Regions from separate parts of the Paenibacillus sp. NRS-1781 genome, predicted to be linked through region 2. Evidence: riboswitches for the same ligand, from Rfam matches in the RefSeq annotation. Region 2 holds a riboswitch; the other holds the start of a gene.

Region 1 (15,809 bases), on a different contig from region 2:
TTCCCTGCTCCTCCAGCTCTACTTCCAGTCCTCCCTGTGAGAGAATGAAGTCATACAGCTTTACCTGCCGCAACGCTTCCAGCATCTGTTCCTCATTCGCATGCTCATTGCCCATTTTCAAATTAGCTTCGACCGTGCCCTTGAAAATATAGCTGTTGAAGCCGATCCAGGTCATATGACGCATACGGCTTTCTTCCGAAATGGCGGCAAGCTCGGTTCCTCCAACGATCAAGCTTCCCCGATAACCCTCGTGATGTCCAACGATTAATCCGGCTACCGTGCTTTTACCAGAGCCTGATTCCCCGACAATGGAAACAAAGCTGCCCTGAGGAATATCCATAGATATATCTCGTAGAGTGTCCCTTTCGTCATAGGCAAAGTTCACCTGATCCAGTCGAATATCGGTAGTCTCGATGCTTTTTTTTCCTTGTACTAGCTCCTCTGTACTCAGAATTTGAAATATTTTGTCACTCGCTGCCATCCCGTTCATGGCGATATGAAAGTAAGAGCCCAGCAGGCGCAGCGGAATGAAGAACTCCGCCGACAGCAGCACAATGATCAGCGCTCCCGCCAAGCCGATATGACCAGCGGAATATTCGCTCACTGCGACCAGAACGCCCGCAGCGGCACCGCCAAATGCAATAAGGTCCATGACTGCCACCGAGTTAAGCTGCATGGTCAGTACTTTCATTGTCATTTTGCGAAAATCCTCGGCCGCCGTGTTCATTTCCTGATGCTTCTCCTGGTCTGTCCCGTATATTTTAAGCGTGGTCAGGCCCTGTACATTTTCCAAAAAGCTGTGACCCAGATTAACATAGCTGCCCCAATATTTGCGAAACAGCTTTTTAGCCATTCTCATAATGACTATAATCGACACCGGAATCAGCGGAACGCAGATCAACAGAATAATGGCAGCCTTGAAGCTGACAAAGGATAAGGTGATGAACAACGTTACGGGTGCAAGCAGACTGTAAAATAACTGGGGCATGTATCTGCCAAAATAGGTTTCAAGCTGCTCCACTCCTTCTACAGCAACCTGAATAACCCCCGACGTGGAGGTATGATCCGTATACGCTGGCCCCAGCTTCAGCAGCTTGCCGTAAATTTGCGAGCGCAGCGTTTTTTTGGCATTCACGGAGGCCCGATAGGACAGCATACTGGCTGCATAATTGCACAAGCATCGGACTGCAATCGCAGCAATGACAATGGCCGTCACAGATAGAATCAGCTTACGGGTAACTTGTCCCGTCCATGCCTGCTGCAAAACATAGGACATGGACAAAACAGCGGCTATACTGCCTAAAAGACCGATCCACTGCACAAGCACACCCAGAACGATATACTTTCGGGAATGCTCCACCAGACCAAGCAGACGGCTGTCGACCATTTTAGACCTTTTCTTCGTGGTATCAGCAAGTGCAGCTACAGATGGAGTTGGGGATGGAGTTTCCGCTGTAGTGCCTCTCACCGTTCCGATCCTGAATATAAAGTAATAATATTTGAAGAGGATGACTAACCCGATAATCACCTTGGCCCACACAGGTGGGGTTAAAATAAAGCCGGTAATGAGCATGGCTGACGCCAATCCCAGAGTCGTGATTTTCGTGGACAGCTTCAACGATCTCGTTTGGACAAAGCTTTCCAGATGCTTATGGTACAAAGGGGTATTCGAAAACCATTGGTGAATCCGTTCAGACCCCCGCATAAAGAAAAAGGCTGCTAACAGCAAAAACGGCGTAGTCGGCAGCAACGGTACCACCACGCCAATGACTCCAAGCGCCAAAAATAGAAACCCTAAGGTAATATAGATCGGTTTCACTGTAATCCTCCCTAAAAAGATATGATGATGACCCATTTGATGGATAATGATAATCATTATCAATATAAACAATTTAGACAGGTTGTTATGTGATGTAAATCACGCATGACAAAATCCTCTTGAAGCACATCTCTACAGAACACGCTTTTGTGGGTGTTGGTGTAGATGTATTGGCTTCAAGAGGATTATGGAAAATAATGCGCGATATTACGTTGTTTTATGAATTTATAATATCATATTGCTCCAATACCTGCCGATGTAGCGGGTGGTGTGCGGGTATGGATGTATAGCGTGTCAGCGCCACACCCAGTCCTTCGCTGCGGATCACCTGCTGAAGCTCGACTGCCTCAGGGTCCTCCGCAATATCAAATTTACAGGCAGCAGCCATTCCTAGCGCCAGATGATCCGTTAAGATGCCATACTCCTCCGCTTGCAGTGCCGGACGTACAAGACGGTCATTGGGAGACAGCTTCCGCAACGGTGAACGTCCGACCCGAGTGACCTCGTCTGTCAGATTAGGGTTGCGGAAGCGATCCAAAATTTTGGAGATGTACTTCTTATGCTCCCCCTGATCCAAACCGAAGCGCTTCACAAGCACTGCCCCTGTTTCCTCCAGTGCCCCTTGTATCGAATCCACCACCTTGTGATCCTTCATGGCTTCCTGAATGGTAGCATAACCCGCGTTATAACCAATATAGGCCGCCACACAATGCCCCGTATTCACCGTGAACAGCTTGCGTTCAATGTAAGGCTCCAGCTCCTGCACGTAAAGGATGCCTTCGATCTCTTTATGGTCAGAAGCCATTTGCGAACGATCCACCACCCACTCGTAAAAAGGCTCTACCTGCACATGCAACGGGTCCTCATGATGCTGGATCGGCACAATCCGGTCTACCGCAGCATTCGGAAAATAAACCGAAGCCTCCGCCTTGGCACGAGTCGCCTCATCCAATAGCGCAAAAACATGCTCTTTCAGTTGGGCGCTGCCTCCAATTGCATTTTCGCAGGCAATCACATGTAGCGGCGCTGCCCCGCGTTCTACCCGCCGCTTAATTCCCTCGGCAATGCCTGCTGCAATATGCTTGAGGATGCTGACACCCACTGCGGTCGTTACCAAATCAGCTTGGTCTACCGCATCCGCTACAGCCCCTGCATCTTTGCCGTCAATCGCGGTTACATTCGTGACCATCTCCATATCCTTGGTATCATTCGCCAACTCTACAGTGTATTGCTTGCGCCGGCGTAACTCGGATACAAGAGTGTCGTTAACATCCGAAAAGACAACCTCATAACCTGCCCGCGACAGAATCAATCCGATAAAGCCACGACCGATATTTCCTGCTCCAAAGTGGACGGCTCTCATAGCTCCATCTCACTTTCAAACAAATCGATAATTTCCTGAGGGGTCACCGCGTTGCGAAGTTTATCCATGTTTTCTTCCTCGGCACACACCACAGCGATACTCGTCAAAATCTCCATATGATCGCCGCCTTGTGCTGCGATGCCGATCACCATGTATGCTTTTTCTTCCCCAAAATCCACACCTTGCGGGAACTGAATGATCGAGATGCCAGTCGATTGAATGAACGTCTTGGATTCCTTCGTGCCGTGTGGAATAGCCAACCCGTTCCCGATATAGGTAGACACGATCTCCTCGCGTTCCAGCATCTTGTCAATGTACTCACCTGTAATATGTCCGGCATCCAGCAGGATTTGTCCGGCCATGCGAATCGCCTCGTATTTGTCTTTGGCGGTTGTGTTCATTTTTACTTTGTCTATCGTCATAATGCTCACGGTAGGTTCCTCCCTGTCCCTAATTTACTGTGAAAAAATTCAGCCAGTTCACTCGATATATAATTGGCGATATGCTCACGGCTACCGTGTTTCAGTAGCGTAACCATGTCTTCCCGAAGTAGTAATGCACTAATCTCGCTCAATACCTCCAAGCTTTCTCTCAGCAGCTCGCGAGGTCCCAACATAAGCAGCACGCAATCTACCTGTTCGCCTGCATCCGCCAGCAGCGGCTCTGCCAGCTTATACAGCGTAAGCGAAGGCGAAGGCTGGCGAATATAGTGGCTACGCGTATGAAACAAAGCAATGGAGGTATCAGGAATAACCTGACTCCCCTGGCGTTCTCTTTCCATGAGCTGTGCAGCAATGGCAGAAGGCTCTGTAACGTTCCCCTGTCCCGCCTCCAGCATGCAGATAGCCTGTACGGTAGCCTGCATATCCATCCCCTGATTTTCCAGCGTATACACTTGAAATTGCTGTACAATGTGTACAATTTCCTCGAGACTTTTTCGCAGCCCGGTGAGCCACTCCATGCCCTGACCGGGCTGGACGGCCTGCTCCTGCTGCTGATCATTGGGATCCTTGAGTGTAATATGCTGGATAAAATGTCGCAGACGGTCACTCTCCTCCTGCGTCAGCAGCGGGCTGATCTTGAGATAGCGATCTGGTTCCAGCGGTAGCTCCACCGTCGAAATGATCAGATCATAATCCTCTTTAGGAATCCGCGCCGCCTCGTACCATGAGGCCCTATCCACGATTTTGATCTGTGGCAGCTCCTTGGCGAGCCTTGTTGCCAGCAGCCTGGATGATCCAATGCCGCTCGTGCAGACGACGATGGCCCGCACCTCCCGCCGCAATTGTCGCAGCCGCTCCAGCGAAGCGCCGAAATGCATGACGAGAAATCCGATCTCTTCATCCGGCACTTCCATTTCTGTCATGTCCGCCGCAGCCTTCTTCACCGAGTCGAACAAGCTGCCGTAATCCTTGCGGATTTGCTGGAGCAGGGGATTACGGATGGATCTGCCTTCCTTCAAACGTTTGAGTACCGGAGCCATATGGGCAATCAGTCCTTCACGCAGAACACGATCCTCTGCCAATGGCGTGTCTGTCTCTTCCTCTACACGACGAATCAACTCATGAACCGACTCCAGCAGTACGAGATCATCCAGCGGCAGCAGCCGGGTAGAATGATCCTCGGCATCACGGAACAGCAGTCTGAAATAAGATCGTTCCGGCTCTGGAAAATCAATATCCAGCGCCTCTGACAATTCCGTGCATATGCGTTCCACCATAGCTGTGCGCAGCATGATATTCTCATCCGAATCTGTTTTGGAATACGAGAGACGATGATCCACAACGTATCCGAGCCGCAGACGTGCCAGCGAAACGCAAATTTGAATCAACAGCTCCATATATTTGCTTTCCACCCTGTTTTTCAGCCATTTCTCATGGGGCTGCCAGAGGGAATTTTCCACGGTCAGCAGGTTCTCTCTGCCAATCATCTCCAGCAACTTGTCAGCGACACGTGTCACAGGACGAAGCTCCTCCCGGCTGGAAAACAGATCCGATTCATCCAAATACTCTAGAGCCAGCTCGGAAATCGCCCGTCTTTTGTCCGTCTCCCGGCCTGTAATCTCGACGCCGTACCCGCGTCTGCGCACAAGCACGAGTCCCCGTTCCACGATCCAGCCTTGCAATTCGTCCAGATCATGACTGACCGTAGTTACTGCGACCTTCAAATCAGCAGCCAGCGCCAGCAGCTTGATCGGCTCCTGTGTATCCAGCAGCATACAGAGAACCACGATCTTTCTTTCCTCAGCCGAATATTCGTCCGACTTCGTATGCATCAATTGCTCCCGCAGACATACAAGCTGAGCCGGGTCGGCATCCACATAGATACCAATCCCTGATTTTTTCTCCAGCTTTACCGCATGAGCCGCTAACCAATGCTCGACTGCACTGAGCTCCCGGTGAACCGTCCTTGTGCTGACATTAATCTTCGTGGCAATTTCCCCGGCTGTTACCTCTTGGGACTGCTCCAGAAGATATTCCACGATGTCACGTTGTCGTTTCGTAATATTCATAAACGCATACCGTTCCTTCCCAAGCTCATCCCTTCCGCAGAACATACCTACTGCACACAGGCGGCCTGACTACTACAGGGGATTAAGAATCGGATTTCAGACGTTCCACCAGCGCTTCGTATTCAGGACTTTTCAGGAAATTGTCAATAGAAATGTGCTCAGCATTGGGAGCTACCGTTTTAGCCCGGTCTGTCAACGTTTTTTGCGTAATGACAATATCCGTATCCTGCGGAATCTCACTGATTGCCGTGTTTGTTACCGTAACATCCACACCCGCCTGCTTCATTTTTTTGCGTAAAATCGAGGCGCCCATAGCGCTTGAGCCCATACCTGCATCACAGGAAAAGACGATCTTGTTGACATCTGATTTATCCTTGACCGTTTGAACTTCGGCAATCTTGGCAGCAAGATCAGCTTCGCGGTTATCTTCCGTTACAGCGGCGTTTTCGCTTGCACCTTTGCTTTGAGTCTTCATATCCTTCATACGGGATGCCGCTTCCTCAAGCCCCTCTCCTTTTTGCTTACCTGTCTTGAGTAATACCGCAGCCACAGCAAACGATACGACCGCAGCAGCAATCACACCGCTCAGCATTGGCAAATATCCGCCTTTTGGCGTCATCAGGAAATAAGCGATGATACTACCCGGTGAAGGAGCTGCAACCAGTCCGGCACCTGTCAGCATGAAACAGAACGTTCCCACCATGCCCCCTGCTATAGCAGCAAGAATCAGAATCGGCTTCATCAAAATATAAGGGAAATAAATTTCATGAATCCCGCCGAAAAAGTGAATGATGACCGCGCCGGGAGCCGACGACTTCGCAGAACCTTTACCAAACAGGCAATAGGCCAGCAAAATACCGAGCCCCGGTCCAGGGTTGGATTCAAGCATGAACAAAACGGATTTGCCTGTTCTTGAAGCCTCCTCCAGCGCAATCGGACTCAATACTCCGTGGTTCAGTGCGTTGTTTAGAAATAACACTTTTCCGGGCTCAATAATGAGGTTGACGAGCGGCAAAAGCCCTGCGTTCACGAGGAACTGTACCCCTGCTGACAACACTTGACTGATAATTTGTACAAACGGTCCGATTGCCACATGGGCAAGCAACGCTAAAATCGCCCCGATAATCCCTGCTGAGAAGTTATTGACCAGCATTTCAAACCCTGATTTAACTTTGCCGTCAATCGCTTTGTCGAATTTCTTCAATATCCATGCAGCCAGCGGACCCGCTACCATCGCGCCGAGGAACATCGGAATGTCCGCCCCGACAATGACACCCATCGTCATAATGGCCCCGATCACACCTCCGCGCTGTCCGTGAATCATGGTGCCACCCGTATAACCGATCAGCAGTGGCAGCAAATAATTTTTCATCGGATCAACCAGTTGTGCAAAACCCTCATTCGGAAACCATCCGGTCGGAATAAAGAGTGCCGTGATCAATCCCCACGCGATAAAGGCCCCCATATTGGGCATAACCATACCACTGAGAAAACGGCCAAAACGCTGTACGGCAACGCGCGCGCCTCCGTTTGAATTGGACTTTGCGTCCACTGTGCTCATATTCATATCCTCCTTATAGGTAAAAAGCATCACTACCTTTTCTTAAAATTCATACTAAATGACAACGCTATCTTCATCAACGAAATGAAAACGTACTTTCGTCATGAACATTGATGACAACATTTAAATTTAAGGTAAACAGGCGCGAAATCCTTCTGCATAATTCCTCTTAATATGGCCTGTAACATGAGTGTTTAGTCGAAAAACCATCCTGTCATCAGTACAATTTATGTATGAGATCTATCCTCTAAAAAAGATAAAAGAACGTAATTACGCTTTCCAAAAAAGACAGCAAAAAATAGCCGCTATGCCCAATCATCGCGACTATTTTTATACAAAACAGAGCGGACAAACGCCACTCTTATTCAGTTATCCAACCTAATTTGCCCCATTATTACTCATTGGCAGTCAATTGCTCGTACTGATCCGCAGACAGCAGCTTGCTTAGTGCTTTCTCTACATCTTCTCCAAGCTCCACTTCGATCATCCAGCCTTTTTCATAGGGAGACTCGTTCACCAGCTCAGGCGTGCTTTCCAGCGCTTCATTCACCTTCAACACCGTTCCCGTCACCGGAGCGAACAGGTCGGATACTGTCTTTACCGATTCAATAGTACCAATCTCTGCCCCCTGCTCAATCGTTGCTCCCTCCCCAGGCAGCTCCACAAAAACGATATCCCCCAGTTGATGCTGTGCAAAGTCCGTAATACCGATTCGTACCGTTCCATCCTCTGTGCGCTGAACCCACTCGTGTTCCTCTGTGTACCACAATTGCTGCTTCACTTCACTCATCCTGCTCCGCCTCGCTTCCATATGGATTACATCGTTTCGCCTACCCGTCTGTGACAGGTTAAGATTATGACAACAAGAACTCTCATGTCAATAATACTAACAAAAATATTTCACATTTCTCCATATATCGTTCTAACTAAAAATACGACAGGATATAACAAACGCTTACATAACCTTATTTATGAATAAAATGTTTTTAATAATGTTTTTCATGACATTTTTGTTGACATTTCGAATAAATTTGCGTATTAATGGGTTATAACAAGTGCTTTTGGAAATACCCGATAACTGTAAACGCGGATGAACGTGGAGGGAGAGACTGCCAAAACTCGCTAGCTGTTGCCGCCTGTGAAAACAAGGTAGCCAGCGAGTGGAATCAAGCTGTTACCGGCAGGGCCGGATGACGTTTAGCTGATCCAAGGGCAGCGCCGAAGGAGTAAACCTGCACCGCAGGTGAATCTCTCAGGCAAAAGGACCTCTGCCGGACGCATCTCTGGAGAGCATTCGCCATACAGGCGGATCACCCAAGGGGAAACCTGGTACGCACCGGGGTAACTCTCAGGTATCAAGGACAGAGCTGAAAAAAAGTGTGTGGACTGCGGTCCATACGTTTTTTTCGGCCTGTCTTTTTTGTTTAGCTGATCACACTGGATAGGAGTGAAAAAATGACTAACTTGCGAAAAACGCCGCTGTATTCCTCCTACGGCACGCTGCCGGGGGTTCGTTGCATTGATTTTGGCGGCTGGGAGCTGCCTGTACAGTTCAGTGGCATTCAAAAGGAGCATGAGGCCGTCCGACAACGTGCGGGAATGTTCGATGTATCGCATATGGGTGAATTCTTGGTCGAAGGCCAGGAAGCCGAAGCATTTCTGCAACAGGTGACGACGAACGATGTCAGTCAGTTGGAGCCAGGTCAGGCCCAATACTCTCTCCTGTGTTACCCGGATGGAGGTGTAGTAGACGACCTGCTTGTTTACTGTAAAGGGTCGGAGCGTTACATGCTCGTTGTGAATGCCTCCAATATCGACAAGGATTGGGATTGGCTGCTTCGCCATGCTCCTGCATCCGTTCATCTGGAAAACGTATCAGATGCGTTAGCACTGCTGGCGTTGCAAGGACCTGAAGCTGCTCGTATTACCGCAGCCGTGACAGACGTGGACATTACGAATCTGGCATCCTTCCGATTCCGTGAGGATGTGCAATTGTTCGGGGCAAAAGCGCTCGTCTCCCGCACCGGGTACACGGGTGAAGACGGTTTTGAATTTTATGTGCCCGCTGTGGATGCACCGGCAGTGTGGGACGGATTGCTTCGCATCGGTGAGCCGCATGGTCTGGTTCCCGCCGGACTTGGGGCCAGGGATACGCTGCGCTTCGAGGCACGGCTGCCGCTGTACGGACAGGAGTTGTCCGCTACCATTTCCCCACTGGAAGCTGGTTTAGGCTTCTTCGTCAAGCTGAATAAGGGGGATTTTATCGGGAGAGAGGCCCTGCAACGTCAGAAAGAACAAGGTATTCCACGCAAGCTGATCGGACTGGAAATGCTCGACCGCGGCATCCCACGTGCCCATTATCCCGTTTTTGCGGAAGGACAGCACATTGGCGAGGTCACAACGGGAACCCAGTCGCCCACCTTAAAGCGTAATCTGGGTTTGGCTCTAGTGGACAGTCGTTTCAGTTCCCTATCCACACCGTTGGAGGTCGAGATTCGTGGCAAGCGCCTGCGCGCCGAGGTGGTAGCAGCGCCCTTTTATAAACGTCCACGCTGATTTAATACTATAACTATCGTGATCCATTACTAACGCTGCCCCGTTCGCAATCGTTTATTAATCATTTGTTAATCGTTCTACGTTTTTACGATTTTGTTGGTTGAAAGGAGCCAGACCCAATGAAACAGCATCGCTATCTTCCCATGACTGAACAGGATCAAGCCGAAATGCTACGCGCGGTCGGCGCATCGTCTATCGACGATTTATTCAGCGATATTCCTGAGGCGATCCGGTATAAGGGGGAGCTGCCCCTGTCTTCTCGGTTAGACGAAAGAGCCTTAACCCGCCACTTATCAGGACTGGCCGGGCAAAATGCCAATACAGACACGCACGCCAGCTTTCTCGGCGCAGGGATTTACGATCATCATATTCCATCCGTTATCCAGCATATCACTTCACGCTCGGAATTTTATACGGCCTACACTCCCTATCAACCGGAGGTAAGCCAGGGCGAGCTGCAAGCCATCTTCGAATTCCAATCGTATATATGCGAATTAACAGGCATGGCTGTAGCCAATGCCAGTATGTATGATGGAGCGACTGCGCTGGCAGAAGCAGGCTCATTGGCCGCCGCTGCCACCCGCCGCAAGCAGCTCATCGTATCGCGGACCGTCCATCCAGAGGCACGCCAGGTGCTAGCCGCCTATGCGCGCGGGCTGGATTTGGATATCGTGGAAATCGGCTGTGCAGATGGTGTAACCGACATGAAAGCATTAGCGACAGCCATATCGGAACAGACGGCGGCTGTTTTGGTCCAAAGCCCTAATTTTTTCGGGGCCGTAGAAAATCTGAAGCCGATGGCTGACCTGATCCATGCGCACAAGGGTCTTATGGTCGTCAGCGCCAATCCGCTGGCGTTAGGCCTGCTGGAAGCACCCGACAAGCAGGGTGCGGATATTGTCGTAGGAGACGCGCAGCCGCTTGGCATCTCCTCCTCCCTCGGCGGCCCGACCTGCGGCTACTTTGCCGTTTCTCAGGCTCATATGCGCCGTATCCCCGGCCGTATTGTGGGCCAGACCACAGACCGTAACGGCAAACGTGGCTTCGTGCTGACCTTGCAGGCACGGGAACAGCATATCCGCCGGGAAAAGGCCACCTCTAATATATGCTCCAATCAGGCACTGCTCGCTTTATCTGCCTCAGTGTATTTGTCCGTCATGGGTAGACAGGGCATCGCGGAAGTAGCCGCGCTAAACCTGCACAAAAGCCGCTACGCATTGGAGCAATTACTTGGATTGAAGGGCATAACCGCCTCCTTTACCGCACCCACCTTTAACGAGTTTGCCCTGCGGTTACCTGAGAGTACGGATATAAATAAACTGCAAGCCGAATTGCTTGCCGCCGGATTTATCGGCGGCTACGATTTGGGCCAGAATTATGAGGAATATGCGGGTCACATCCTGATTGCCGTGACAGAGCAACGAACAAAGGAAGAGATCGATCAATTCGTACACATCTTGGGGGGATTGCTATGACGCATACTACAGGACAAGATCAGGCGCTCATTTTGGAATTGAGCAGACCCGGCCGTATCGCCTATTCACTGCCTGAATGCGATGTTCCCCGGCGTCCGGTGGCAGAGCTTTTGCCGGATTATGCGCAGCGCAGCGAGCCTGCGGCATTGCCCGAGGTATACGAAGTAGACGTTATTCGACATTATACAGCACTGTCACGGCGTAATTTTGGCGTGGACAACGGATTTTATCCCCTCGGCTCCTGTACGATGAAATACAACCCCAAGGTGAACGAGGATGTCGCCCGTTATGCAGGCTTCGCCAAAATCCATCCGTACCAGCCGGAGGACAGCATCCAGGGCGCCATGGCGCTGCTCCATACGCTTCAAAACGATCTGGCCGCGTTAACCGGCATGGATGCCGTCACCCTTCAGCCCGCCGCGGGCGCCCATGGCGAATGGACCGGGCTAATGATGATCCGCTCCTACCACGAAGCGCGTGGTGAGCGGCGTACCAAGGTGCTCGTGCCGGATTCCTCGCACGGAACGAACCCCGCCAGCGCCACTGTGGCAGGCTTCGAAACGGTCACCCTCCCCTCCACACCGCAGGGGCTGGTGGATCTGGACGCGCTGCGTCAAGCCGTAGGCAACGACACCGCTGCGCTTATGCTGACCAACCCGAACACGCTCGGGCTGTTCGAGAAGCAAATCGCTGACATTGCCGCGATTGTGCATGAAGCGGGTGGCCTGCTCTACTATGACGGCGCGAACTCCAACGCCATTATGGGGATCACCCGCCCCGGGGATATGGGCTTTGACGTGGTGCATCTCAATTTGCACAAAACGATGAGTACCCCACATGGCGGAGGCGGGCCTGGCGCGGGACCTGTCGGGGTAAAGCAGCGGCTCATTCCGTATTTGCCCAAGCCGCTTGTTGTGCGTGATCCACAGGGAATGTACCATTGGGACCTAGAACAGGGAGATTCTATCGGACGGGTCAAAGCCTTTTACGGCAATTTCGGCATTCTCGTCCGTGCCTATGCCTATATCCGCAGCTATGGTCCTGACGGCTTGAAGCGGGTATCCGAATGTGCCGTACTTAATGCCAATTATATGATGCATCGGCTGGCTCCGTATTTTGACATCCCTTATCCGGGATATTGCAAGCACGAATTTGTGATGTCCGGGCGCGCCTTAAAGAAATTCGGAGTGCGTACACTTGATGTTGCCAAGCGATTGCTCGATTTCGGCTACCATCCGCCTACGATTTATTTCCCGCTGAATGTAGAGGAATGTATCATGATCGAGCCGACAGAAACGGAAAGCAAGGAGACGCTTGATGCCTTCATTGACACCATGATCCAAATTGCGCGGGAAGCGGAGGAAACGCCTGAATTGGTGCTGAATGCTCCATATACCACTCCAGTCACGCGACTGGACGAAGCAACTGCAGCTCGCAAGCCAATATTGAATTGCTCATGCAGCTAAAAGCAAACTCCAATTTTGGGCATACAAAAAAGCCGGTATCTGTTAGATACCGGCCGCTGTATGTAGACAGCCATTTTTGTTGGAAAAAGATATACCTTGAAAAGGTGATACCCTTCCTTAGCCTTCAATGCTTTGAACCAATTCAACAACCTGCTCGGCTGTTTGCATGTCCAAAGCTTTTGCAGCCAGTTTCTCCATGTCCGCGCGGGACAATTTCGAAATTTGACTGCGTGCTGGCAGAATGGAAGTGGCACTCATGCTGAACTCATCGAGTCCCAGACCCAACAGCAATGGAATTGCTGTTGTATCCCCTGCCATTTCACCGCACATACCAACCCAGCGTCCTTCACGGTGAGCGGCATCAATAACCATTTTCACTAGACGCAGAATGGATGGGTTATATGGTTGATACAAATAAGATACCCGTTCGTTCATGCGATCCGCTGCCATCGTGTACTGAATCAGATCGTTCGTACCGATACTGAAGAAATCAACTTCTTTTGCGAATTGGTCAGCCAATACCGCTGTAGAAGGAATTTCTACCATGATGCCCAACTGAATTTCTTCAGATACGGCTACACCCTCGGCTACCAGCTTTTCCTTTTCCTCCAGCAACACAGCTTTGGATTCACGGAATTCATTCAGCGTAGCAATCATCGGGAACATGATCCGCAGGTTACCATGTACACTTGCCCGCAGCAAAGCACGCAATTGAGTACGGAAAATATCCTGACGATCCAGACACAGACGAATAGCACGGAATCCGAGGAACGGATTCATTTCTTTCGGCAGATCCAGATAAGGAAGCTCTTTGTCGCCACCGATGTCCAACGTGCGGACTACAACCGGTTTGCCTTCCATTCTTTCCAGAACGGTTTTGTATGCTGTGTACTGTACTTCTTCGGATGGAAGCTTATCGCGTCCCATGTACAAGAATTCAGTACGATACAAGCCGACTCCTTCGCCACCATTATCCAGTACACCAGCTACATCGTTAGGCGTACCGATATTAGCTGCCAGCTCGACGTGCACACCATCGACGGAAACCGTAGCTTCGCCGCGCAGCTTGCGCCACTCTTCGCGTTGCTTGTCGTATGCCACCTGTTTTGCTTGGTATTCCGCAACGATCTCTTCGGAAGGGTTCACAAATACGTGACCGTCCAGACCGTCGACGATAATCAAATCGCCGCTTTTAGCTTGGGACAATATATTTTTCGTTCCTACAACCGCAGGAATTTCAAGTGAACGAGCCATAATAGCCGAGTGCGAAGTACGTCCGCCGATGTTGGTTGCAAAGCCTTTAACAAATTCGCGATTCAGCTGAGCCGTGTCGGAAGGTGTCAAATCCTCTGCAAGTACAATCGTTTCTTCGGCAATTTCTGCAGGACTGACAAAATGAACACCAAGCAGGTGATTCAGGATCCGCTTGGTTACATCCCGCATGTCCGATGCGCGTTCTTGTAAATAAGCACTTTTCATGTTTTCGAACATGGAAATAAACTGTGAAGCTACTTCGTTCAGAGCATAGTCAGCATTAAGCTGCTCGTCTCTGATCTTGGCTTTAACTGGATCGATCAGTTCAGGATCATTCAGAATCAACAGGTGAGAAGCAAAAATTTCTGCTTTTTTCTCGCCCAGTTCCTGTAAAGTTTTTTCCTTAATCGCTTCCAATTCGCTTTGAGATTCTACTAAAGCCGCATTCAATCTTGCAATTTCAGCTTCAGCATCACCAACCGCGCGTCTCTCTACAGCGTAATTCGGATGCTCCAAGATAAACGCCCGGGCAATAGCGATGCCTGCCGAAGCGGCAATCCCGGAAATTTTAAGCATGAACTTCGCCCAGCCCTTCGTTAACGATTACATTTTCAAGAGCTTTCAGTGCGTCAGCAGCTTCAGCGCCTTCACAGATAATGTTGAGGGTATCACCTTGTTCCAGACCAAGAGACAATACACCCAGAATGGATTTCAGAGTTACTTTTTTACCGTTAGCTTCGGCAAAAGATTCAGCACCGCTGAATTTGTTAGCTGTATTTACCAGCGCAGTTGCAGGACGTGCATGGATACCGTCTTCATCTGTAATTCTAAAAGTTGTTTGCATAATTGTTCCTCCCACTTTCCTAATGGATAATATTTATTTACACGCAGTATACGTGTAGTGAAACCGGGTCGATGTGAGGCGACCTGAGCCGCCTCATCACGATTCCGAAACACATAGAGTTTATTTTATCGTAATTATACCATCTTCGCCAGCCTTCAATACTCCAGTTTTGTTTAAAGTTACCGAAGAGCCTTCTGGGAGGTTGGTAAAAATGACGGGTGAGATGATGGATTTTGCATTAAGCTTCACGTATTCCAGGTCTACTTTCATAATAGGCTGACCGGCTGACACAAGATCGCCTTCGTTCACCAAAACGTCAAATCCTTGACCTTTAAGCTTTACTGTGTTTACCCCGATATGAACAAGCACTTCCTTACCGCCATCAGATTGGATACCAATGGCATGCTTGCTTGGGAATACATTGAATACTTTACCATATACAGGTGACACAATCGTTCCATCATTTGGCACGACAGCAAAGCCGTCTCCTGTCATACGTTCTGCAAATACCTGATCGGGAACAGTCGAAATATCAACCAATTCTCCGTTAACAGGCATCACGATATCTTCAACAATGATGGTCTGTTTTTCTTCACCAGCTTCCTTCTCTTCTTGCGGAGCAGGTTGAGCCGGGTCCGGAACAAGTGTGCGTCCCGCCATAATATCAGCCATTTGCGTTTTAATCGTGTCGGAACGTGTACCGAAAATGGCTTGTACGTTGTTGCCGACTTCGAGTACACCCGCTGCGCCAAGCTGTTTGAGGCGAGCCTTGTCAACGTTGGACTTCTCGTTAACTTCAATACGAAGACGTGTGATACAAGCATCCAAATGCTTGATATTGGACGCCCCGCCGAAAGCTGCCAAAATATTGCCTGGAAGCTCGTCTGTGGTACCGACTGCGGCTCCTTCAACATTTTCTGTGGCTTCTTCACGCCCTGGTGTTTTCAGGTTAAACTTCC
Region 2 (15,809 bases):
AGATATTCATGGAGTGCCCTTATGCTGCTTACGCTGTCCTGTCTACTCGTTTTGGCTGGCTGTGGAGGCAAGCAAGGAACGGCAACGTCGGGGAATGAGGCGGCGGCAGCCAACGGGCTGGAAGCCATCAAGCAACGTGGCAAGCTGGTTGTTGGGGTGAAATACGACACCAAGCTGTTCGGTCTGAAAGACCCGGCTAGCGGGAAAGTAGAAGGCTTTGATATCGACATTGCCAAGGCGGTAGCCAAACATATTTTTGGAGACGAAACCAAGCTTGAATTGAAGGAAGTCACGTCCAAGACACGAATCACCTTGCTGCAAAACGGAGACATCGACGCCATTATCGCAACCATGACCATTTCGGACGAACGTAAAAAGCAGGTCGATTTCAGCGACGTCTACTTTAACGCCGGGCAATCCCTGCTCGTGAAAAAAGGAAGCCCGATTACCGGTCTGGAGTCCCTGACCCCGGCTACCAAGGTACTCGCAGTTAAAGGCTCCACCTCCGCCAAAAATATCCGCGAAAAAGCACCCAAAGCGACTATACTGGAGTTCGAAAACTACCAGGATGCATTCAACGCACTCAAGGCAGGTCAAGGTCAGACGTTGACCACCGATAACTCTATTCTGCTCGGCATGCAACAGCAAGATCCGAATTACACCCTCGTAGGCGGAAACTTCACTGAGGAACCTTACGGCATTGCGGTGAAGAAGGGACAAACGGAATTGCTGCAAGCCATTAACGATACGCTCAAGGAGCTGAAAAGCAACAGTGAATACGATAAGCTCCACGAGCAATGGCTTGGGGTTAAACCCGAATAATGGGGGTGTCATCCGCAGATGCTTACTTTTGATATCAACGTACTTTTCGACCATAGCGACCGCTTCATAGAAGGCTTGCTTCATACCGTTCAAGCCAGTGTCATTGCCTTGATCGGAAGCTTTATTCTGGGAGCGATCATCGCCATCCTCCGAATCGCTCCCTTTCAATGGATGAACTGGATTGGCACCGTCTACGTAGAGGTCATTCGTAATATCCCGTTGCTGATCGTTGTATTGTTTTTTTATCTGGGACTTCCTACTTTGGGTGTTCCTTTGGATGGTTTTGTGTCTGGAACGCTTGGCTTGACCGTATACACCGCCTCCTTTATTGCAGAAGCGATACGTGCCGGCATCCAGTCTGTATCAAAGGGGCAATTCGAAGCCGCACGCTCCTCCGGGCTGAGCTACAACCAGACGATGATCAGTATTATTTTGCCACAAGCGATTAAAATTGTACTGCCTGCGATTGGCAACCAGTTCATCAATCTGGTCAAAAACTCTTCCGTACTGGCCATAGTAGCGGGACTGGACCTGATGTATTATTCGGATCTGATTAACTCGGATACCTTTATGCCCATCACCGTCTATGCCATCACAGCGTTGCTATACCTTACCTTGACGGTTCCACTTAGCTTTCTTGTCCTGTATATGGAACGTCGTCTGTCCAAAACATCCTGAGGAGGGAAGCCCGTATGGATTTCAGCGGCTTGTTTGTATGGCCTAATGTGCGTTTTATACTGGAGGGCTTCCTGCTAACGCTGGAGGTCTCCGTTTATTCCATCATATTCAGCTTCGTGCTTGGTATCGTGTTTGGAATCCTGCGCTATACGCGTTTACCTGTCATTTCACAAGTAGCGGCCTTTTTAATCGATCTGATTCGCAATCTTCCGTTATTGCTCATTATCTTCTTCATCGGTATGGTCTTACCGTCCATCGGCCTGTCCATTTCGCTCAAATGGGCAGCTATTACGGGCCTGTCGATCTTTGAGGGGGCCATGATCGCCGAGATTGTCCGTAGCGGCTTGAACTCCGTCCATAAAGGACAGATTGAAGCCGCACGGTCCTCCGGGCTGAGCTATTCCAGAACGTTATGGCATATCATTCTGCCACAAGCGCTCCGCCGCATGGTGCCACCTATCGTCAGCCAGTTCATTTCCCTGCTCAAGGATACTTCTCTCGCGGTCATTATCAGTCTGCCGGAGCTGACGCATAACATTCAGATTGTTGGCGGTCAAAATCAGTCCTTCGTCATTCCTGCTCTGCTATTCGCCGCCTTCTTGTACTTCGCTGTTAATTACAGCATGTCGCTGCTTGCACGCAGGCTGGAGGTGCGCACTCATTAGCATTCAGCACGCGTAGCATGATCAGGGCTGCCGCCAGCCTGAACGTTTTGTCAGCACAATGCCAAGGTCCATCCGGTTATCCAGCTCCAGCAAAGTGATACCGATCCGCAAGCTTCCATTGAGGTGCGAAGCTCCTCAATGGAAGCTTGCGCCTGCTGTAGGTCCTTGAGCGCATGAGGGGGTTGACCGTCAGATCCAGATGGTCGACTGCGGGGTAATATTCATCCTTAATGCCAAAAGATACCGTTAACCCTTTGATTTCCAACACCGGCTCGCTACTCAATGTATATGCTTCCTCCATTCTCCATGGTCTTGTCCTGCTTATGCGCACCACGCTTGATGTTAAACCTCTCATGAACATTACACACCGATTTAGTCGGAATAATTTGAACTTATCCTATCACCAGTATATGGATATATCAATTAAGAATAGACTATCACGATCATTGAAAAAACCAACCACAGATTAATTTTCAGCACCAAAAATAACCGGAGATGCAGCTTCTTCCGTACTCATGCCTTTGGCTGGATTGGAATAGGCTCCATGCTTTGGTGCTGAAGCGCTTCTGCTACCGTCAACGCGCCCTCTGCCTTGACCTGGCCGAATGGAACGAAGAGTCCTAAATTATGTAAAATCCCAACCTGTGATTGACACCAGGCATGGCATACATTACGCTTAGGAGGAAATGTTGAACGGTATACGCGAATGAAGATGACGGGAGAGCCTGTCTGGGAATCACATCCCGGCAGCACCGAAGGAGCAAGACGTCAGCACCCGGCTGGCGGATAATCTCTCAGGTCCATGTATCGTCATCTGACGCAACTCTGGAGAGAGCGCAAGCCACCCAAGGGGTAAGGCGGGTATGACACCGTACGAAACTCTCAGGTAACGAGGACAGAGATAAGGGAAATTTCCTTATCCTGTCCTTTTTTGTACTCACATGCTGCGTCAGCATTAGAAGCCGTCACACCCGCGCAAAGGCGCGGCAGCACCATATACTATGGTATTCAAACATACAGGGGGCCACACCATGCGTTTCAAGGATGTATTTTCTATTATCGGTCCGGCTATGACCGGACCCTCCAGCTCACATACCGCTGGCGCGGTGCGGCTCGCACGTGTTGCCCGGCACTGGCTCGGTGTGCAACCTGACCGTACCCGCATGACGCTGTACGGCTCATTTGCCGATACGTACAAGGGACACGGCACAGACCTGGCACTCATTGCCGGACTGCTGAATTACGATACAGACGACTACCGGATTCCAGATGCCGAGCAATGTGCAGAGCAGGCCGGGATGGAAGTAGAGTTGGCTGTCAGCGGACTGCCCGCCCCTCATCCGAATACGGTCCGCTTCGAGCTATGGAAGGGTGAAGATCAACGCACGCTGCTAGGCTCCTCCATCGGCGGCGGAAACATTCATGTTCAGCAGCTCAACGAATTCCGGGTCAACCTAACCGGAGAGCTGCCTACGCTGGTGCTTCTCCACTCGGATAAGCCCGGAACATTGGGCGCGGTGACTTCGGCGCTGGGCGCAGCTGACATTAACATTGCCTACATGCACGTGGATCGCAAAGGCCGGGATGGCGAAGCGCTCACTGCCATTGAAACAGATAGTCCCGCTCCGGCTAAATTAATTGCAGAGCTGCGAGCTTTGCCTCATATGTATGAAATCAAAATGATTAACTTGAAAAAAGGAGCTGAATCCGATGCGGTTTAGCCATCTGCATGAATTAGGTGCCTTGTGCGCCGAGGAATCCACTACGATTGGGCGCATGATGATCAAGGAACAGGTGCAAGAGACGAACACACCAGAGGAAGAAATCCTCCGCCAAATGTCTGATTATTACGAAGTCATGAAGGAAGCCGTTCATCGCGGGCAAACACAGGACACTGTATCCCGCAGCGGATTGACGGGCGGCGACGGCAAACGCCTGACGGAATATTTGCGCGCAGGAGAAACCTGCTCCGGCGATGCCTCGGTACTCGCCATGGCGTATGCCCTCTCCGTATCGGAGGTCAATGCGTCCATGGGTCGCATTGTCGCCACGCCCACCGCAGGCTCATGCGGAGTCATCCCCGGCGTGTTCATCAGCGCGCAGGAGCGATTCGGCTGGGATGACGAGCATATGGTGCGCGGACTGTTCGCCGCTGGAGCGATTGGCTACGTCATCGCCAACAATTCCTTCATCTCCGGTGCGGAGGGAGGCTGTCAGGCCGAGATTGGCTCAGCCATCGGGATGGCCGCAGGGGCCATGGTCGAGCTGCGCGGCGGTACGCCAGACCAGGCCATCCATGCAGTAGGCCTCGCGCTCAAAAACACGCTCGGCCTGATTTGCGACCCCGTCGCCGGACTCGTGGAGATTCCGTGCATCGTGCGCAACGGGCTGGGAGCCGTGACCGCGCTTGCCGCTGCGGATATGGCTCTGGCGGGTGTGCGCAGCGCCATCCCGTCTGACGAAGTCATCGACGTGATGCTCGAAGTCGGCAGCGCGATGCCATCCAAGCACCGCGAGACAGCCAAGGGCGGCCTGGCCCAAACGCCGACCGGCAAGCGTCTGACGGAGTCGCTTACGCGCAACATACCAGCCAAGAAGGATAAGTCATAGCTTCTAAGCGGTAGTGCCACCGAATATCCTTCTTAAAGCAAAGGGGCGTCCCATTGCCATTTCCATGGCTTTTGGGACACCCCTTTTTTCTTACTGTACGTTCACCTGTACCTTCGTCGTTTTTCCTGCATATTTCACGGTAATCACAGCTTTACCTTTACCCTGTGCCTTAATGCTGCCGTCTTTGACTGTGGCAACAATAATTCGGGACGAGGACCAGACTGCCGGCTTGGATACATCCTTCTCCGACTCATCCTTATACGTAGCTGTAGCCGTAACCTTGGCTACCTGTCCTGCTTTCAAATTCAGCGAGACTTCGTCGGTTTGCAGATATTTAAGCGTATCGACATCCACAGGTACGGTGATATATTTCCCGCCAAACTTCGCTTGAATATTGGTTTTACCGTAGCCTACCGCGGTAACCTGGCCCTTTTTGACTGTAGCTACCTTATAATTTAACGTTTTCCATTCGGCTTGGGCCGTAACGTCCTTTTCTTTGCCATCACTGGATTTGACCACAATTGCGATGGTTTTTTGATCTCCGGATTTAAGCGATAGCGCGATAGCATCTGCCTCAATCTGTTGCGCTACATCCACTTCTACTGTAAATGTAATGCTTTGCTTGCCATAAGAAGCTGTAACAGTAGCCTTACCACTGCCATTCGCTTTGATCAAGCCCTCGCTAACCTCGACCACCTTCACACTGCTGGTAGTCCAGGTCGCATCCTTGGTTACATCTGTTTTTGTACCGCCGCTCTTGACGCCTGTTACTTTCAACTGCTTCGTTTCCTGGGCACCCAGCGCAATCACGCGTGTGTCTGTTTCCAAACGGTCTACGAGACCGACTTGTACATTAATAGTCAGCTTTTTGCCATTATAAGTGGCGGTAACAACCGCCTTACCCGCTGCTTTACCCGTAATGGTTCCTTTGGACACCGAAGCAACATCCGCCGCACTTGAAGTCCATTCTGCATCCTGTGTCACATCTTCCTTACGACCATCCGCATACGTAGCGGTCAGAGTAGCAACATAATCCTCATCAATATCAATCGTTGCTGTTTTGGAGGACAGGGACAGGTCACCAGGCACATTCACAGATACCGTCGCTGTGACTGTTTTGCCGCCATAGGAAGCTGTGATTGTAGCCTCACCTGTTTTATAGCCCGTTACTTCACCCTTGCTGACAAAAGCAATATCTTCATTGCTGGACTTCCACTCTGCCTTATCCGTGATATCTTCTTCCACACCTGTTACATACGTCGCGGTCAGCTTGAGCTTTTTGGATTCCTTGGCATTCAGGCTCAGCTTGTCCTCACTCAAATTCAGATATCTGGAGGTTTCTACGTCTGTCTTAATCGAAACCGTCTTATCACCATACTTAGCGGTCACCGTAGCCGAACCCGCTCCAATGGCCATAATCGTTCCTTTATTCACTGTCGCAATTTTTTCATCGCTTGTGGACCATGTAGCTTTATCTGTGATATCCGTTACCGTTCCATCTGGGTACACCGCAGAAACCTGTATTTTCTTGGATTCATCCAAACGGAGAAAAATACTGGATTCGCTGGCTTTCAGCTTATTCGTTTGATCGACATCCACCGAAATGGTAGCAGACATCGTACCATATTTACCTGTAATCGTCGCTTTACCTGCGCTGTAGCCGGTAATGGTGCCTTTCAGCACATCCGCTACGGCTGCATTGCTGGAGCTCCACTCGGCAGACTCAGTAACATCCTGCACCGTTCCATCCGGGAAGGTCGCCGTCAATTTGACCTTCTCGGTATCCTTCAGCAAAAGGGAAGCCTCAGATGGACTGACATCCAAGCGTTTAACCTGTTCTACCTGCACAGCAATCGTTACGGTTTGTTGACCGTATACGGCCTTAATGTTGGCTGTACCTGCTCCCTGAGCGGTAACCAATCCGTTAACTACGGTTGCTACCTTCTGGTTATCCGAGGTCCAGGTAGCATCGCCCGAAACCTGAGCAGTTGTATTATCACTGTAAGTCGCTGTCAGATTAATCTGTCCTGTGCCGCTTGAACGCAAGCTCAAGCTTTGTACACTGGATGTGAGCGCCTTAACCTTTTTCGTTACATGTACCTGAACCGATTGTATCTTATCTTTATAGGTCGCAACCACAGTCGCATCCCCTTCGCCCTTACCTGAAACCGTACCGTTATATACCGTAGCAATAGCAGTATTATCACTTTTCCAATCCGTGCTTACCGTTACATTTGAAGTCGTCCCATCGGCATAAATAGCCGTAGCCGTCAACGCAGCCGCATCCCCCTGCTGCACAGTTACCTCGTTAGAGGAAAGGACAATCTTGGAAAGCACCGGATCAGCTGCGGATGCAAACCCTGCGTATGATGTAAAACTTGAGATCAGGATGACCAACGCCAAGAAACCGGACCATCTATTCTTCAAAATCTAATTCCCTCCCATTTCAAAACTTAAAATTAAGGATTTCGCAAAATCCTTATACCTACGTTTTATTTCGACATGTGGAAAAGAATAGTTTAGGCTTTAAAGAAAATTTGGTCCTTATTAACTACTACATTTTACATTAACAGTTCTGCCACTGTTTCTTCCCAGCGATTTAACACTGCTTCTGGCTCCTTAAGTCGGACCGTAACACCTGTCAGGATATCCGCATATTGAGCAGAATCCTCTCTGGCTGCGAATACCTGTGCCGCAAACCGTTCGCGTACATGCTTGGCCCTGGGTAAAGCCGACAAGTGTTCCAGCGACAATCGGACATAATGCGCCTTCCCGCCGATGAACACCGCGAGTGTCGCCTTCCTGGTACGGATCATGTTGCCCGTCGTTGTCGTGCCCGGCCATAGTGCCAGACGCAGATTTCCCTCATCCAGCGCTACAACCTCGCCCACGCTAATCATTGCAATATGCGGCCATTGATCCTCCGTGACCGTCAGCAGCATCATCGCTTCATGCTGCTTGTTCTCCAATGCCTTGCCGTCCAACAGCGTGAACAGCTCCTTGCCGATCCTTGGTGTCTTCATAAAGTATATTCCCCTTTACATTTGGCCTATATCTTCAAAGTACCACAAAGGATCGTTATTTATCTAATGCAGCTCGCAAATTGGTTGAACAGCTACAGGCTGGAGACACGAAAAAGACTGCTCCCAAGTAGATGCTCTACAGCCCTACTCATGAAACAGCCTTATACTGGAGGAACTTCCATCATTCCTTCGTTGATACCGCCTTATTTGACTCCCTGATGCCGATACTCGGTCGGAGTCATTCCACATTTGCGCCGGAACACCTGTGTAAAATGCCGCATGTCCTGATAGCCAATCCGCTCGGAAATATCGGCCAACCGAAGATGAGGATCACTGAGCAGCCGCTTTGCTTCCTCCATCCGCAAGCAAATAACGTAATCCTTGTAGCCTTGTCCAGTTTTTTGCTTGAACAACTGGCTGAAATACACCGGATTCAAAAAGACAACCGAAGCCACCTTCTCCAGCGACAATTCCTCTGTAAAATGTGTACGAATATATTGCAACGCCACATCCACCGTATGCATGCCTTTTCGCAAACATTCTCCCGCGTCCACCGCCGCCGCTGCAATCTCCTCGGGCGTTCGTCTTAGCCGTACCACTTCTTCAGGAATAGACGCAAAATTGTGGTGAACTCCCGAACGCGTAATTTGTAACGGCACCTTCACATAACGCTTCAAGTGGGATTCGAGCAACGTTTCCAGCCGTGCCGCCTCTGCCTCATCCCGCAGCCGTGCAATACCCAGCAGGCTATGGCGGTCGAGACTGACGACAAAGCCACTCCCGCCTGCCTCAACCAGCTCGGATAGTACATTTTCAATCATAAAATGCTCCAGGTGTGTCTGCTTGTGATCAGGTTCCATACGAACCATGAAGAGATGAAACTCCGGATAGTTTTCCACAAACGGCTGTATATCGAGCTTCCCAGTATCCAGTCCAAGTGCATGGCGTTGAAAAACAGCTTCACGCAAATAGACCATATTGGACTTGAGAAGCTTGCCCTCGCTCGCCTGCTGTGAAGCGACAAGTGCTTCGGCCGCCAGCATTTCAATGCATTCGAGCAGCTTTTTTTTGCCAATCGGCTTTAACAGGTAGTCTTTGGCACCCAGCTTTACTGCTCTTTGTGCATATTGGAAGTCGGAATGGGCCGAAATAACAACCCACTGCAGATGAGGATGCTTTCGCTTGGAAATGCGCATGAATTCCAGACCATCCATACCGGGCATCAGGATATCGGTCAATACAATATCCACGGGATGCTCCGCCAGAATGCCTGCTGCTTCCTCGGTGGAAGCAGCGATATGAATGCCGCAGGCTGGCAGAGCCTGACCAATGGTGCGCCGAATCCCCTGCCGAATCATACTTTCATCGTCAGCTATCAGAATATTCATGATTCTCCTCCTTCTGTGGCAGAGGCACACTTACAGTGGCTGTCGTTCCGGCCCCAGGTACGCTGGAGATCCGTAGGCCGTACTCTTCTCCGAACATGTGCCGTAGCCGTAAATTTAGATTTTGCAGGCCGATGCCTCCCACCTGCCCGCTGCCCGTCTGCTTGCCGGGTTCTGCCAAAGCAACCTGAACCACCTCCCATCGTTCGTACTCCATCCCTGCGCCATTATCCATAATATGCAGACTTAATACACCGTCATATTCCTCTGCCCTGACGAGCAGCTTGCCGCCTGTATTCGCATGAAGAGGCTCGAGTCCGTGCTTGACTGCATTTTCAATCAACGGCTGTAAGGTCATTTTCGGCAAGCGGATATCCATCCAGCGCTCATCAATACTGATGTCTACGGATACCCTGCCTTCCAGCCGTGCCTGAATAATCGTGAGGTAATGCCCGATCTGCTCCACTTCTTCGCGCAGGCTGACATCGGTCCCTTCCTCCCAATGACTGCTGTAGCGGAACATATGGGATAAGGAGAGCACCACTTCCCCGAGCTGATCCTGCCCCTTTTCATCCAGCATCCAATAGATCATATCCAGCGTATTATACAGAAAATGCGGATTGACCTGCGTCTGGAGCGCGTGCAACTCGGCATTTTTTTCACTGACCGATGATATGCGTACCAGCTCGATCAAATCGGCAATCCGTCTTACCATATGGTTGAAGGATGTCGCCAATTGGTTGATTTCCTCATAAGATTCAATCTCCACCGTATGGCGGAAATTCCCCGTCTCTACCCGTTTCATTTCGCGAATGACCCGCTTCAGCGGAAGCGAAATACGTCTGGAGACGATGGAGGCAATCAGCGCGGATAAAATAATGAGTACAGGCACCACGATGAGCAAATACCTTTGATTTTGCACCAGCTCCACGTTTAAATCCCCGCTGGGTGTCACACTAATGACCGACCAATCGGCAAACGGCAACTTAGAAGCGATTACAACCTTCTCATTACTCCGATTAACAATGACATCATCCTCAGGCACCTGCTGCTCCAGACTTTGCAGATCCGGTGGCGGTTCAGAGGAAGTAGCCGACACAATCCGATTTTTATGGCCTACCAGATATACCTGACTATTGGTGCCCAGCCGCAAATTATGGAGGGCGGACAGAACCGAGCGCGGTTCAGCTTCAAACAGGACGATACCAATCGGCTTATGCTCATCCAGATCATAGAGCTGGCGCCCGAACGCAAACACCGGTCTGGTTTCCACCTGGTCAATGACAGAGTGAGGATAAACGCCCAACCATGCGATTTTGCCCGCTGACTTTCGAATTTCCTTATACCATTCAGTGTGTTCGTAATCGGTATCAATAACATTCATGTAATTACCGTAGTTGTACACCTTGCCTGTGTCTGTAATGACATGAATGCCTATCAGGTCCTCACGCGAATAATAGATAGCTCCCAGAATATTGGTAATTGTACGTTCATTGATGTAATTGACGGCGGGTAAATCACTGGTATCCGTCGTTAGCAGACGAACCAAATCCATATTGTTGCTGATCGATTTGGACAGACTGTTATAGCTGCTGAGCAGCAGTTCGAACAGTCCTGCCGTTTGAGAAACATTTTTACGAGCCAGCTCACTGACCTTATCATGGAACTGTACTGTAGTACGGTTATAAAATAACAGACTGATCGCCAGCACAATACCGGACATGCTCAAGAGGAATAGAATAAACAAGCGGTGGTGAATAGACTGAAAACGGCGCATCATACCTCCGTGCGCTCCTTTCGAATCGCTCGCCTACCCTTTAATCGCCCCCGCTACCATGCCCTTGGTAATCTTTTCGGACAGGACAAAATAAATAATAATGACCGGTAAGGCCCCCATGACCAGAAAAGCGCCAATATTGCCGTAATTCACAGAATACTGACTGACGAATGTATAGACGCCGAAAGGGAGTGTTTTGAGCTTCTCTGACGAGATAAAGGTGGCAGCCATAATGTATTCATTCCAGATATTAATAAAGGTCAAAATACACACCGTCATCATTGGCGGAATCGAGATAGGTAAGATCACACTGCGAAAAATACGATAAATGCTCGCTCCATCAATGTAAGCGGATTCTTCAATCTCGTGGGGAATGGACCGCATAAAGCCGGACAGGATGAAAACCGCAATCGGTGTCTGAAAAGCAATGTAGGGTAAAATTAGCGAGAAATACGTATTGAGAATGTTGATGTTTTTGAACATCACCATCAGCGGCAGCAGCGTTGCCTGCATCGGAATCATCATTCCGATCAGAAACAAGGTCAGCACAGCAGCTCCAAAGCGCCAGCGGAAACGCGCAATCGCATAAGCAGTCATCGAGCTTAACAAAATGACGAATAACATCGTAACCCCGGTCACCAGCACACTGTTTCCCAAATAGCGCAAGTAGCTCCCTGCTTCATACGCTTCCTGATAGTTGTGCCACTGGGGCACTTGAGGGAGTGCAAAGAAGCTTGCGCTCAAAATCTCTTCATTCGTCTTCAACGAATAGGTCAGCAGCCAGAAGAGTGGGTACAGCTGCGTGACGATCAAGACCGCCAGCAAGGAAAAGACCAATGTTCTTTTCATGGTGATCACAGCTTCATCCCCCTTAGCTTACCTTATTTTCGATTCGTTTGAAAACAAAATTTATCACAATTGTAAATGACAAGCAGATAATCACGAGAAACGAAGCCAATGCACTGCCATATCCATATTTCATGGACAAAAAAGACATGTTATACATATACGTGGACACCGTATCCGTTGCATGAGCAGGCCCTCCACCCGTCATCACCCAGATCAGATCGAACGATTGCAGAGAACCAATAAAGGCCAATACAATGGATATTTTGAAAATAGGCACAATGAGCGGCAGCGTAATATACCGATCTGCTTTAAAACCCTCAGCTCCATCCATTTTGGCTGCCTCGTACAACTCATTCGGAATATTTTGCACCCCGGTAAACTGAATCAGCAAATGATAGCCAAAATACTGCCACAACGACACAAAATAGAGAGCATACATGGCAAGCTGCGGTTCTGTCAGCCATGAGCGTGTCCAGCTTTCCAGCCCGACCGACATCAAAATACCGTTCAGCATCCCACCCATTGAGGCCGGATTATAGATCGTCTTCCACAGCTGCCCGATAATAACCACCGACAGAATGACTGGCAGAAAATACATCGTAACCAGCGTATTCGCCTTACGCACATAGCGATTAAGCAAAATAGCCAGCAGCAGACAGAACGGAATTTCCAGCATGGAGAACACAGCGAACATCATCGTCCGCTTCACAGACGGCCAGAACACCGGATCGGCTGTAAATATTCGCTCGAAATTCGCCAGCCCTACAAACTTCGCCTCAGATATTCCGTTCCAATCCAGTAGTCCACAGTATACCGACACCAGAATCGGAACAAACACCATACAGGTGTACAGCAGCAGGCAGGGCAGCACGAAAACGGCAATGGTGCGTGCCGGCACCTTAAGTACATTCATGCTCCAATCTCCTTTTGTGTTTTTTCTGAACATCTTCTAAGGATGGGCAGCTCATGGTTATCCCAAATCAGGGAAGGAACCAATGCGCCCCTTCCCTGTTCAGCTGCAACTATTTGTTCGCTTCAAAAGCGCTCTGATGCTCCTTGGCAACTTGTGCAGAGTCTTCTTTTTGCACGAACAGGTTTTGAATACTGCTCAGATGCGCCTGCGCGATAGCTGGATTCATCGTATTATCAAATGCGAGGTCGCCGCCCTTCACATTTTTGAACAGCTCATTGAGATTAATTGCCAGCTCGGAGTAGCCCGCCTCCTTCAGATCGCCTTTCATTTTCTGCCCGCTGCCAATTGCATTTTTCAGATCAAACTGGATCTTGGGCATCTCTGTAATAAAATAGTGCAGAAAATCCTTCGTCTCCTGCAAATGCTCACTGTTCGCCGATACCGCAAACGCACTGCCCGGCGCAATCACATACTCATTCACATCTCCCTTGCCATTCACCGTAGGGAATTGGAACGCGCCCACCTTGCCTGCTACCGAAGAAGCATCAATAGACCCTGTTTCCCATGTGCCCATGATATACATCGCAGCTTTTCCTGTTTTAAAAATGTTGCCGCCCGCATTATAGTCAATGGATGTTGCTCCATCCGGGAAAGCCCCTGCCTGCACCAGTTCCTGAAATGCATCCACTGCTTCCACAAAAGCCGGATCATTAAACGTCTTTTTGCCGTCCAGCACATCCTTGAGGAAATTCGGTCCTTCATTCGTACGCAGCAAAATATTCATGAAAAGGAGTGATCCGGTCCACGAATCCTTCTCCCCAATCGCAATCGGGGTAATCCCCTTTCCCTTCAGCGCCTTGACCGCCGTTATCAGCTCATCAAAGGTGGTTGGCAGCTTTTGAATTCCCGCCTGCTTGAACAGCTCTTTATTGTAAAACACCACTTCTATATTGTTGCCGTCCGGAAAAGCATAAAGCTTATCATCAAAGCTATAATAATGGAGCAGTCCATCCTGAAATGTATCTTTTAACCCATCTTTATCCGCCACATCGTTCAGAGGAGCCAGCAGCCCTGCATCTACGAAGGGCTTCATCTGTGCGGCCGGGTTTACAATTGTAATATCCGGAACTTCCTTCGCCGCCGCCTGTGTTTTCAGCTTTAGCTTTTGTTGATCTGTATTCAGCGAATCCAGCTCAATTTTGACATTCGGATGATTCTGCTCATATTGACTTACAATTTGCTTTATCATTTTGTATGAAGGAGTGCTAGGATCAGGATTAATGTTCTGGAAGGTAATCGTCACTTCTTTACTTGCAACGTCTCCACCCTTGCTGCCTGAGTTTCCCGGACTTGCGCTCTGTCCGTTATTACAAGCTGTCAGCGTCAATGCCAAGGCGCTCGCCACCAAAATAGCAAACGCTTTCATTTTTGTTCTGCCCATTATCTTTTTCCTCCTCTTGTTGAAGCATTGCGCGAATTGTCTCCCGTCTGTGAACACTCAATGCCCGCTTGTTTTTTTCATTATGTTCTATAGAAAAGAAGTGAACAATGTGTGAACTTAAGGAGAAGGGTTTGTTTTTTCAAGCCCTCATTCGTGCGCTTCAAAATTCATTCATATCATACCTTGCAATTTATCTCGAACACAGGCATAATATGAATAAGCTCATTCTTTGATAATGATTCTCATTATTAAAAGGGAAATATACATGGACTCCAAAGGAGGCAGGACCGCAGTGAAAGAAGCTTTTAGTAGAACCTCCCTGCATATTGATGATTATTTGGATCTTCTCAATCTTGCGGTACAAGTCGGAGATATAAAGTGGCAAAAGGAAATTACACGTAAACTTCAAGCCTTAAGTGTCCTCCAAACAGAACAGGTTGAAATAGATCAATAATCGTCTCCCCAGCTAATTGACCGCTATACGGCGTTGATTAGCTTTTTTTATATTAAAAATGTGAGCATTTTGCATAAGTCCCAAGAGCGATTTCAAATCAGCAATATAAAGATCGAAATGGTTTAGTTCGTCTATATATTGTACTTTTAAGCGTTCGGAATCGAATGTTGCAAAATGCTGGTGTATAAGTGCAGGTTGTCAGAAGACATAAATAAGGCGGGTCCTCAGGGACTCCGCCTTATTTATGTTCATATTTTTTAGAGTCGGCAAATTTCATGCGCACATTGGCCGTATGAAGGGCAGCAGCACATCATGCGCAGCACCTTGAGATCATGAATGACTATTTTGCCATCCCGCGTATCAAGCGTCCCCTGCTCCTTCAACGAGCTTAGCATCCGATTCACACTCTCCCGCGTCGCTCCAATCATTTCGCCCAGCTCCGAGTGACTCAGCTTCATATTCAGTAAAATGCCATCCTTCACTGCTACACCGCATGTGTTACTCGCCCGGATTAGCGTAGAGGCCAATGCACCTGTTTTACCATACAGCAGCAAATCCCGAAACCGCGATTGCATAATCCGTTGCTTCATAGCCATCCACTGAATGAATTGAAGGCCCATCGCTCCATTTTTGGACAGAAGCGATTCCAGATCCTGAACACGCACGACGCCCAGCTCACAGGCATCGGCTGTTTCTGCAGTGCAGCTATACTCTTCTCCATCTATCCCGCTGAACTCCCCAATCAAGTCGCCTTGATGCTGAATGGTCAAAATCAATTCTTTTCCGTCTTCTGTCGACTTGCGAAGCTTAACATGGCCCGAATGTATATAATATAGCTGCTCCGATTCTTCGCCCTCTCTAAAAAGCGTAATGCCGGCCTTTACCTTTTTCCAGGACATAATATCCTTCAGCAGCCCAAAATGTTCCTCAGTCAAAAAAAGCTGAATTCCCGTGCGTTCCACTTCATCCCCAAACCGTTCCGTACAAGTGGCTTGCATGTTAGTGTCCTCCTCGTGTTTACCTGATATCTATATCATAAAGTTTTGACGCATCAGTTGTTATCAGGAGAACACCTGATTTTACACCTTCCTACTCCCTGATTCGCTGTGATAAATATCACTCCCACCATCAAGCAGAGCCTAATTTATCGGCTTCCCTCCTACTCCTTGCCCCGCATGTTCAAAAGTCAGTG

Evidence for each region. Region 2 has a riboswitch for glycine ahead of sdaAB (L-serine ammonia-lyase, iron-sulfur-dependent subunit beta). Riboswitches for the same ligand answer to the same signal wherever they lie in the genome.
Region 1: another riboswitch for glycine. It lies ahead of gcvT (glycine cleavage system aminomethyltransferase GcvT); the one in region 2 lies ahead of sdaAB (L-serine ammonia-lyase, iron-sulfur-dependent subunit beta).

Annotation. Positions count from the first base shown of each region.
Region 1 covers NZ_JBITPI010000006.1:82,027-97,835, reverse strand. The annotation lists gene ACIFO6_RS02180 (DUF454 family protein) at 1-1,819, opposite strand, end outside; gene ACIFO6_RS02175 (mannitol-1-phosphate 5-dehydrogenase) at 2,037-3,182, opposite strand; gene ACIFO6_RS02170 (PTS sugar transporter subunit IIA) at 3,179-3,613, opposite strand; gene ACIFO6_RS02165 (BglG family transcription antiterminator) at 3,610-5,694, opposite strand; gene ACIFO6_RS02160 (PTS mannitol transporter subunit IICB) at 5,777-7,255, opposite strand; gene gcvH (glycine cleavage system protein GcvH) at 7,650-8,045, opposite strand; glycine riboswitch at 8,346-8,533, shown strand; glycine riboswitch at 8,534-8,630, shown strand; gene gcvT (glycine cleavage system aminomethyltransferase GcvT) at 8,711-9,811, shown strand; gene gcvPA (aminomethyl-transferring glycine dehydrogenase subunit GcvPA) at 9,931-11,286, shown strand; gene gcvPB (aminomethyl-transferring glycine dehydrogenase subunit GcvPB) at 11,283-12,752, shown strand; gene ptsP (phosphoenolpyruvate--protein phosphotransferase) at 12,870-14,582, opposite strand; gene ACIFO6_RS02130 (HPr family phosphocarrier protein) at 14,575-14,850, opposite strand; gene ptsG (glucose-specific PTS transporter subunit IIBC) at 14,971-15,809, opposite strand, start outside.
Region 2 covers NZ_JBITPI010000038.1:4,367-20,175, reverse strand. The annotation lists gene ACIFO6_RS14220 (transporter substrate-binding domain-containing protein) at 1-822, shown strand, start outside; gene ACIFO6_RS14215 (amino acid ABC transporter permease) at 841-1,500, shown strand; gene ACIFO6_RS14210 (amino acid ABC transporter permease) at 1,515-2,165, shown strand; gene ACIFO6_RS14205 (hypothetical protein) at 2,242-2,448, opposite strand; glycine riboswitch at 2,872-2,985, shown strand; gene sdaAB (L-serine ammonia-lyase, iron-sulfur-dependent subunit beta) at 3,197-3,886, shown strand; gene sdaAA (L-serine ammonia-lyase, iron-sulfur-dependent, subunit alpha) at 3,876-4,775, shown strand; gene ACIFO6_RS14190 (Ig-like domain-containing protein) at 4,866-7,202, opposite strand; gene ACIFO6_RS14185 (pyridoxamine 5'-phosphate oxidase family protein) at 7,337-7,798, opposite strand; gene ACIFO6_RS14180 (response regulator transcription factor) at 8,002-9,186, opposite strand; gene ACIFO6_RS14175 (cache domain-containing sensor histidine kinase) at 9,167-10,963, opposite strand; gene ACIFO6_RS14170 (carbohydrate ABC transporter permease) at 10,994-11,809, opposite strand; gene ACIFO6_RS14165 (carbohydrate ABC transporter permease) at 11,832-12,722, opposite strand; gene ACIFO6_RS14160 (extracellular solute-binding protein) at 12,832-14,163, opposite strand; gene ACIFO6_RS14155 (lysine-specific demethylase) at 14,456-14,617, shown strand; gene ACIFO6_RS14150 (Crp/Fnr family transcriptional regulator) at 14,875-15,615, opposite strand.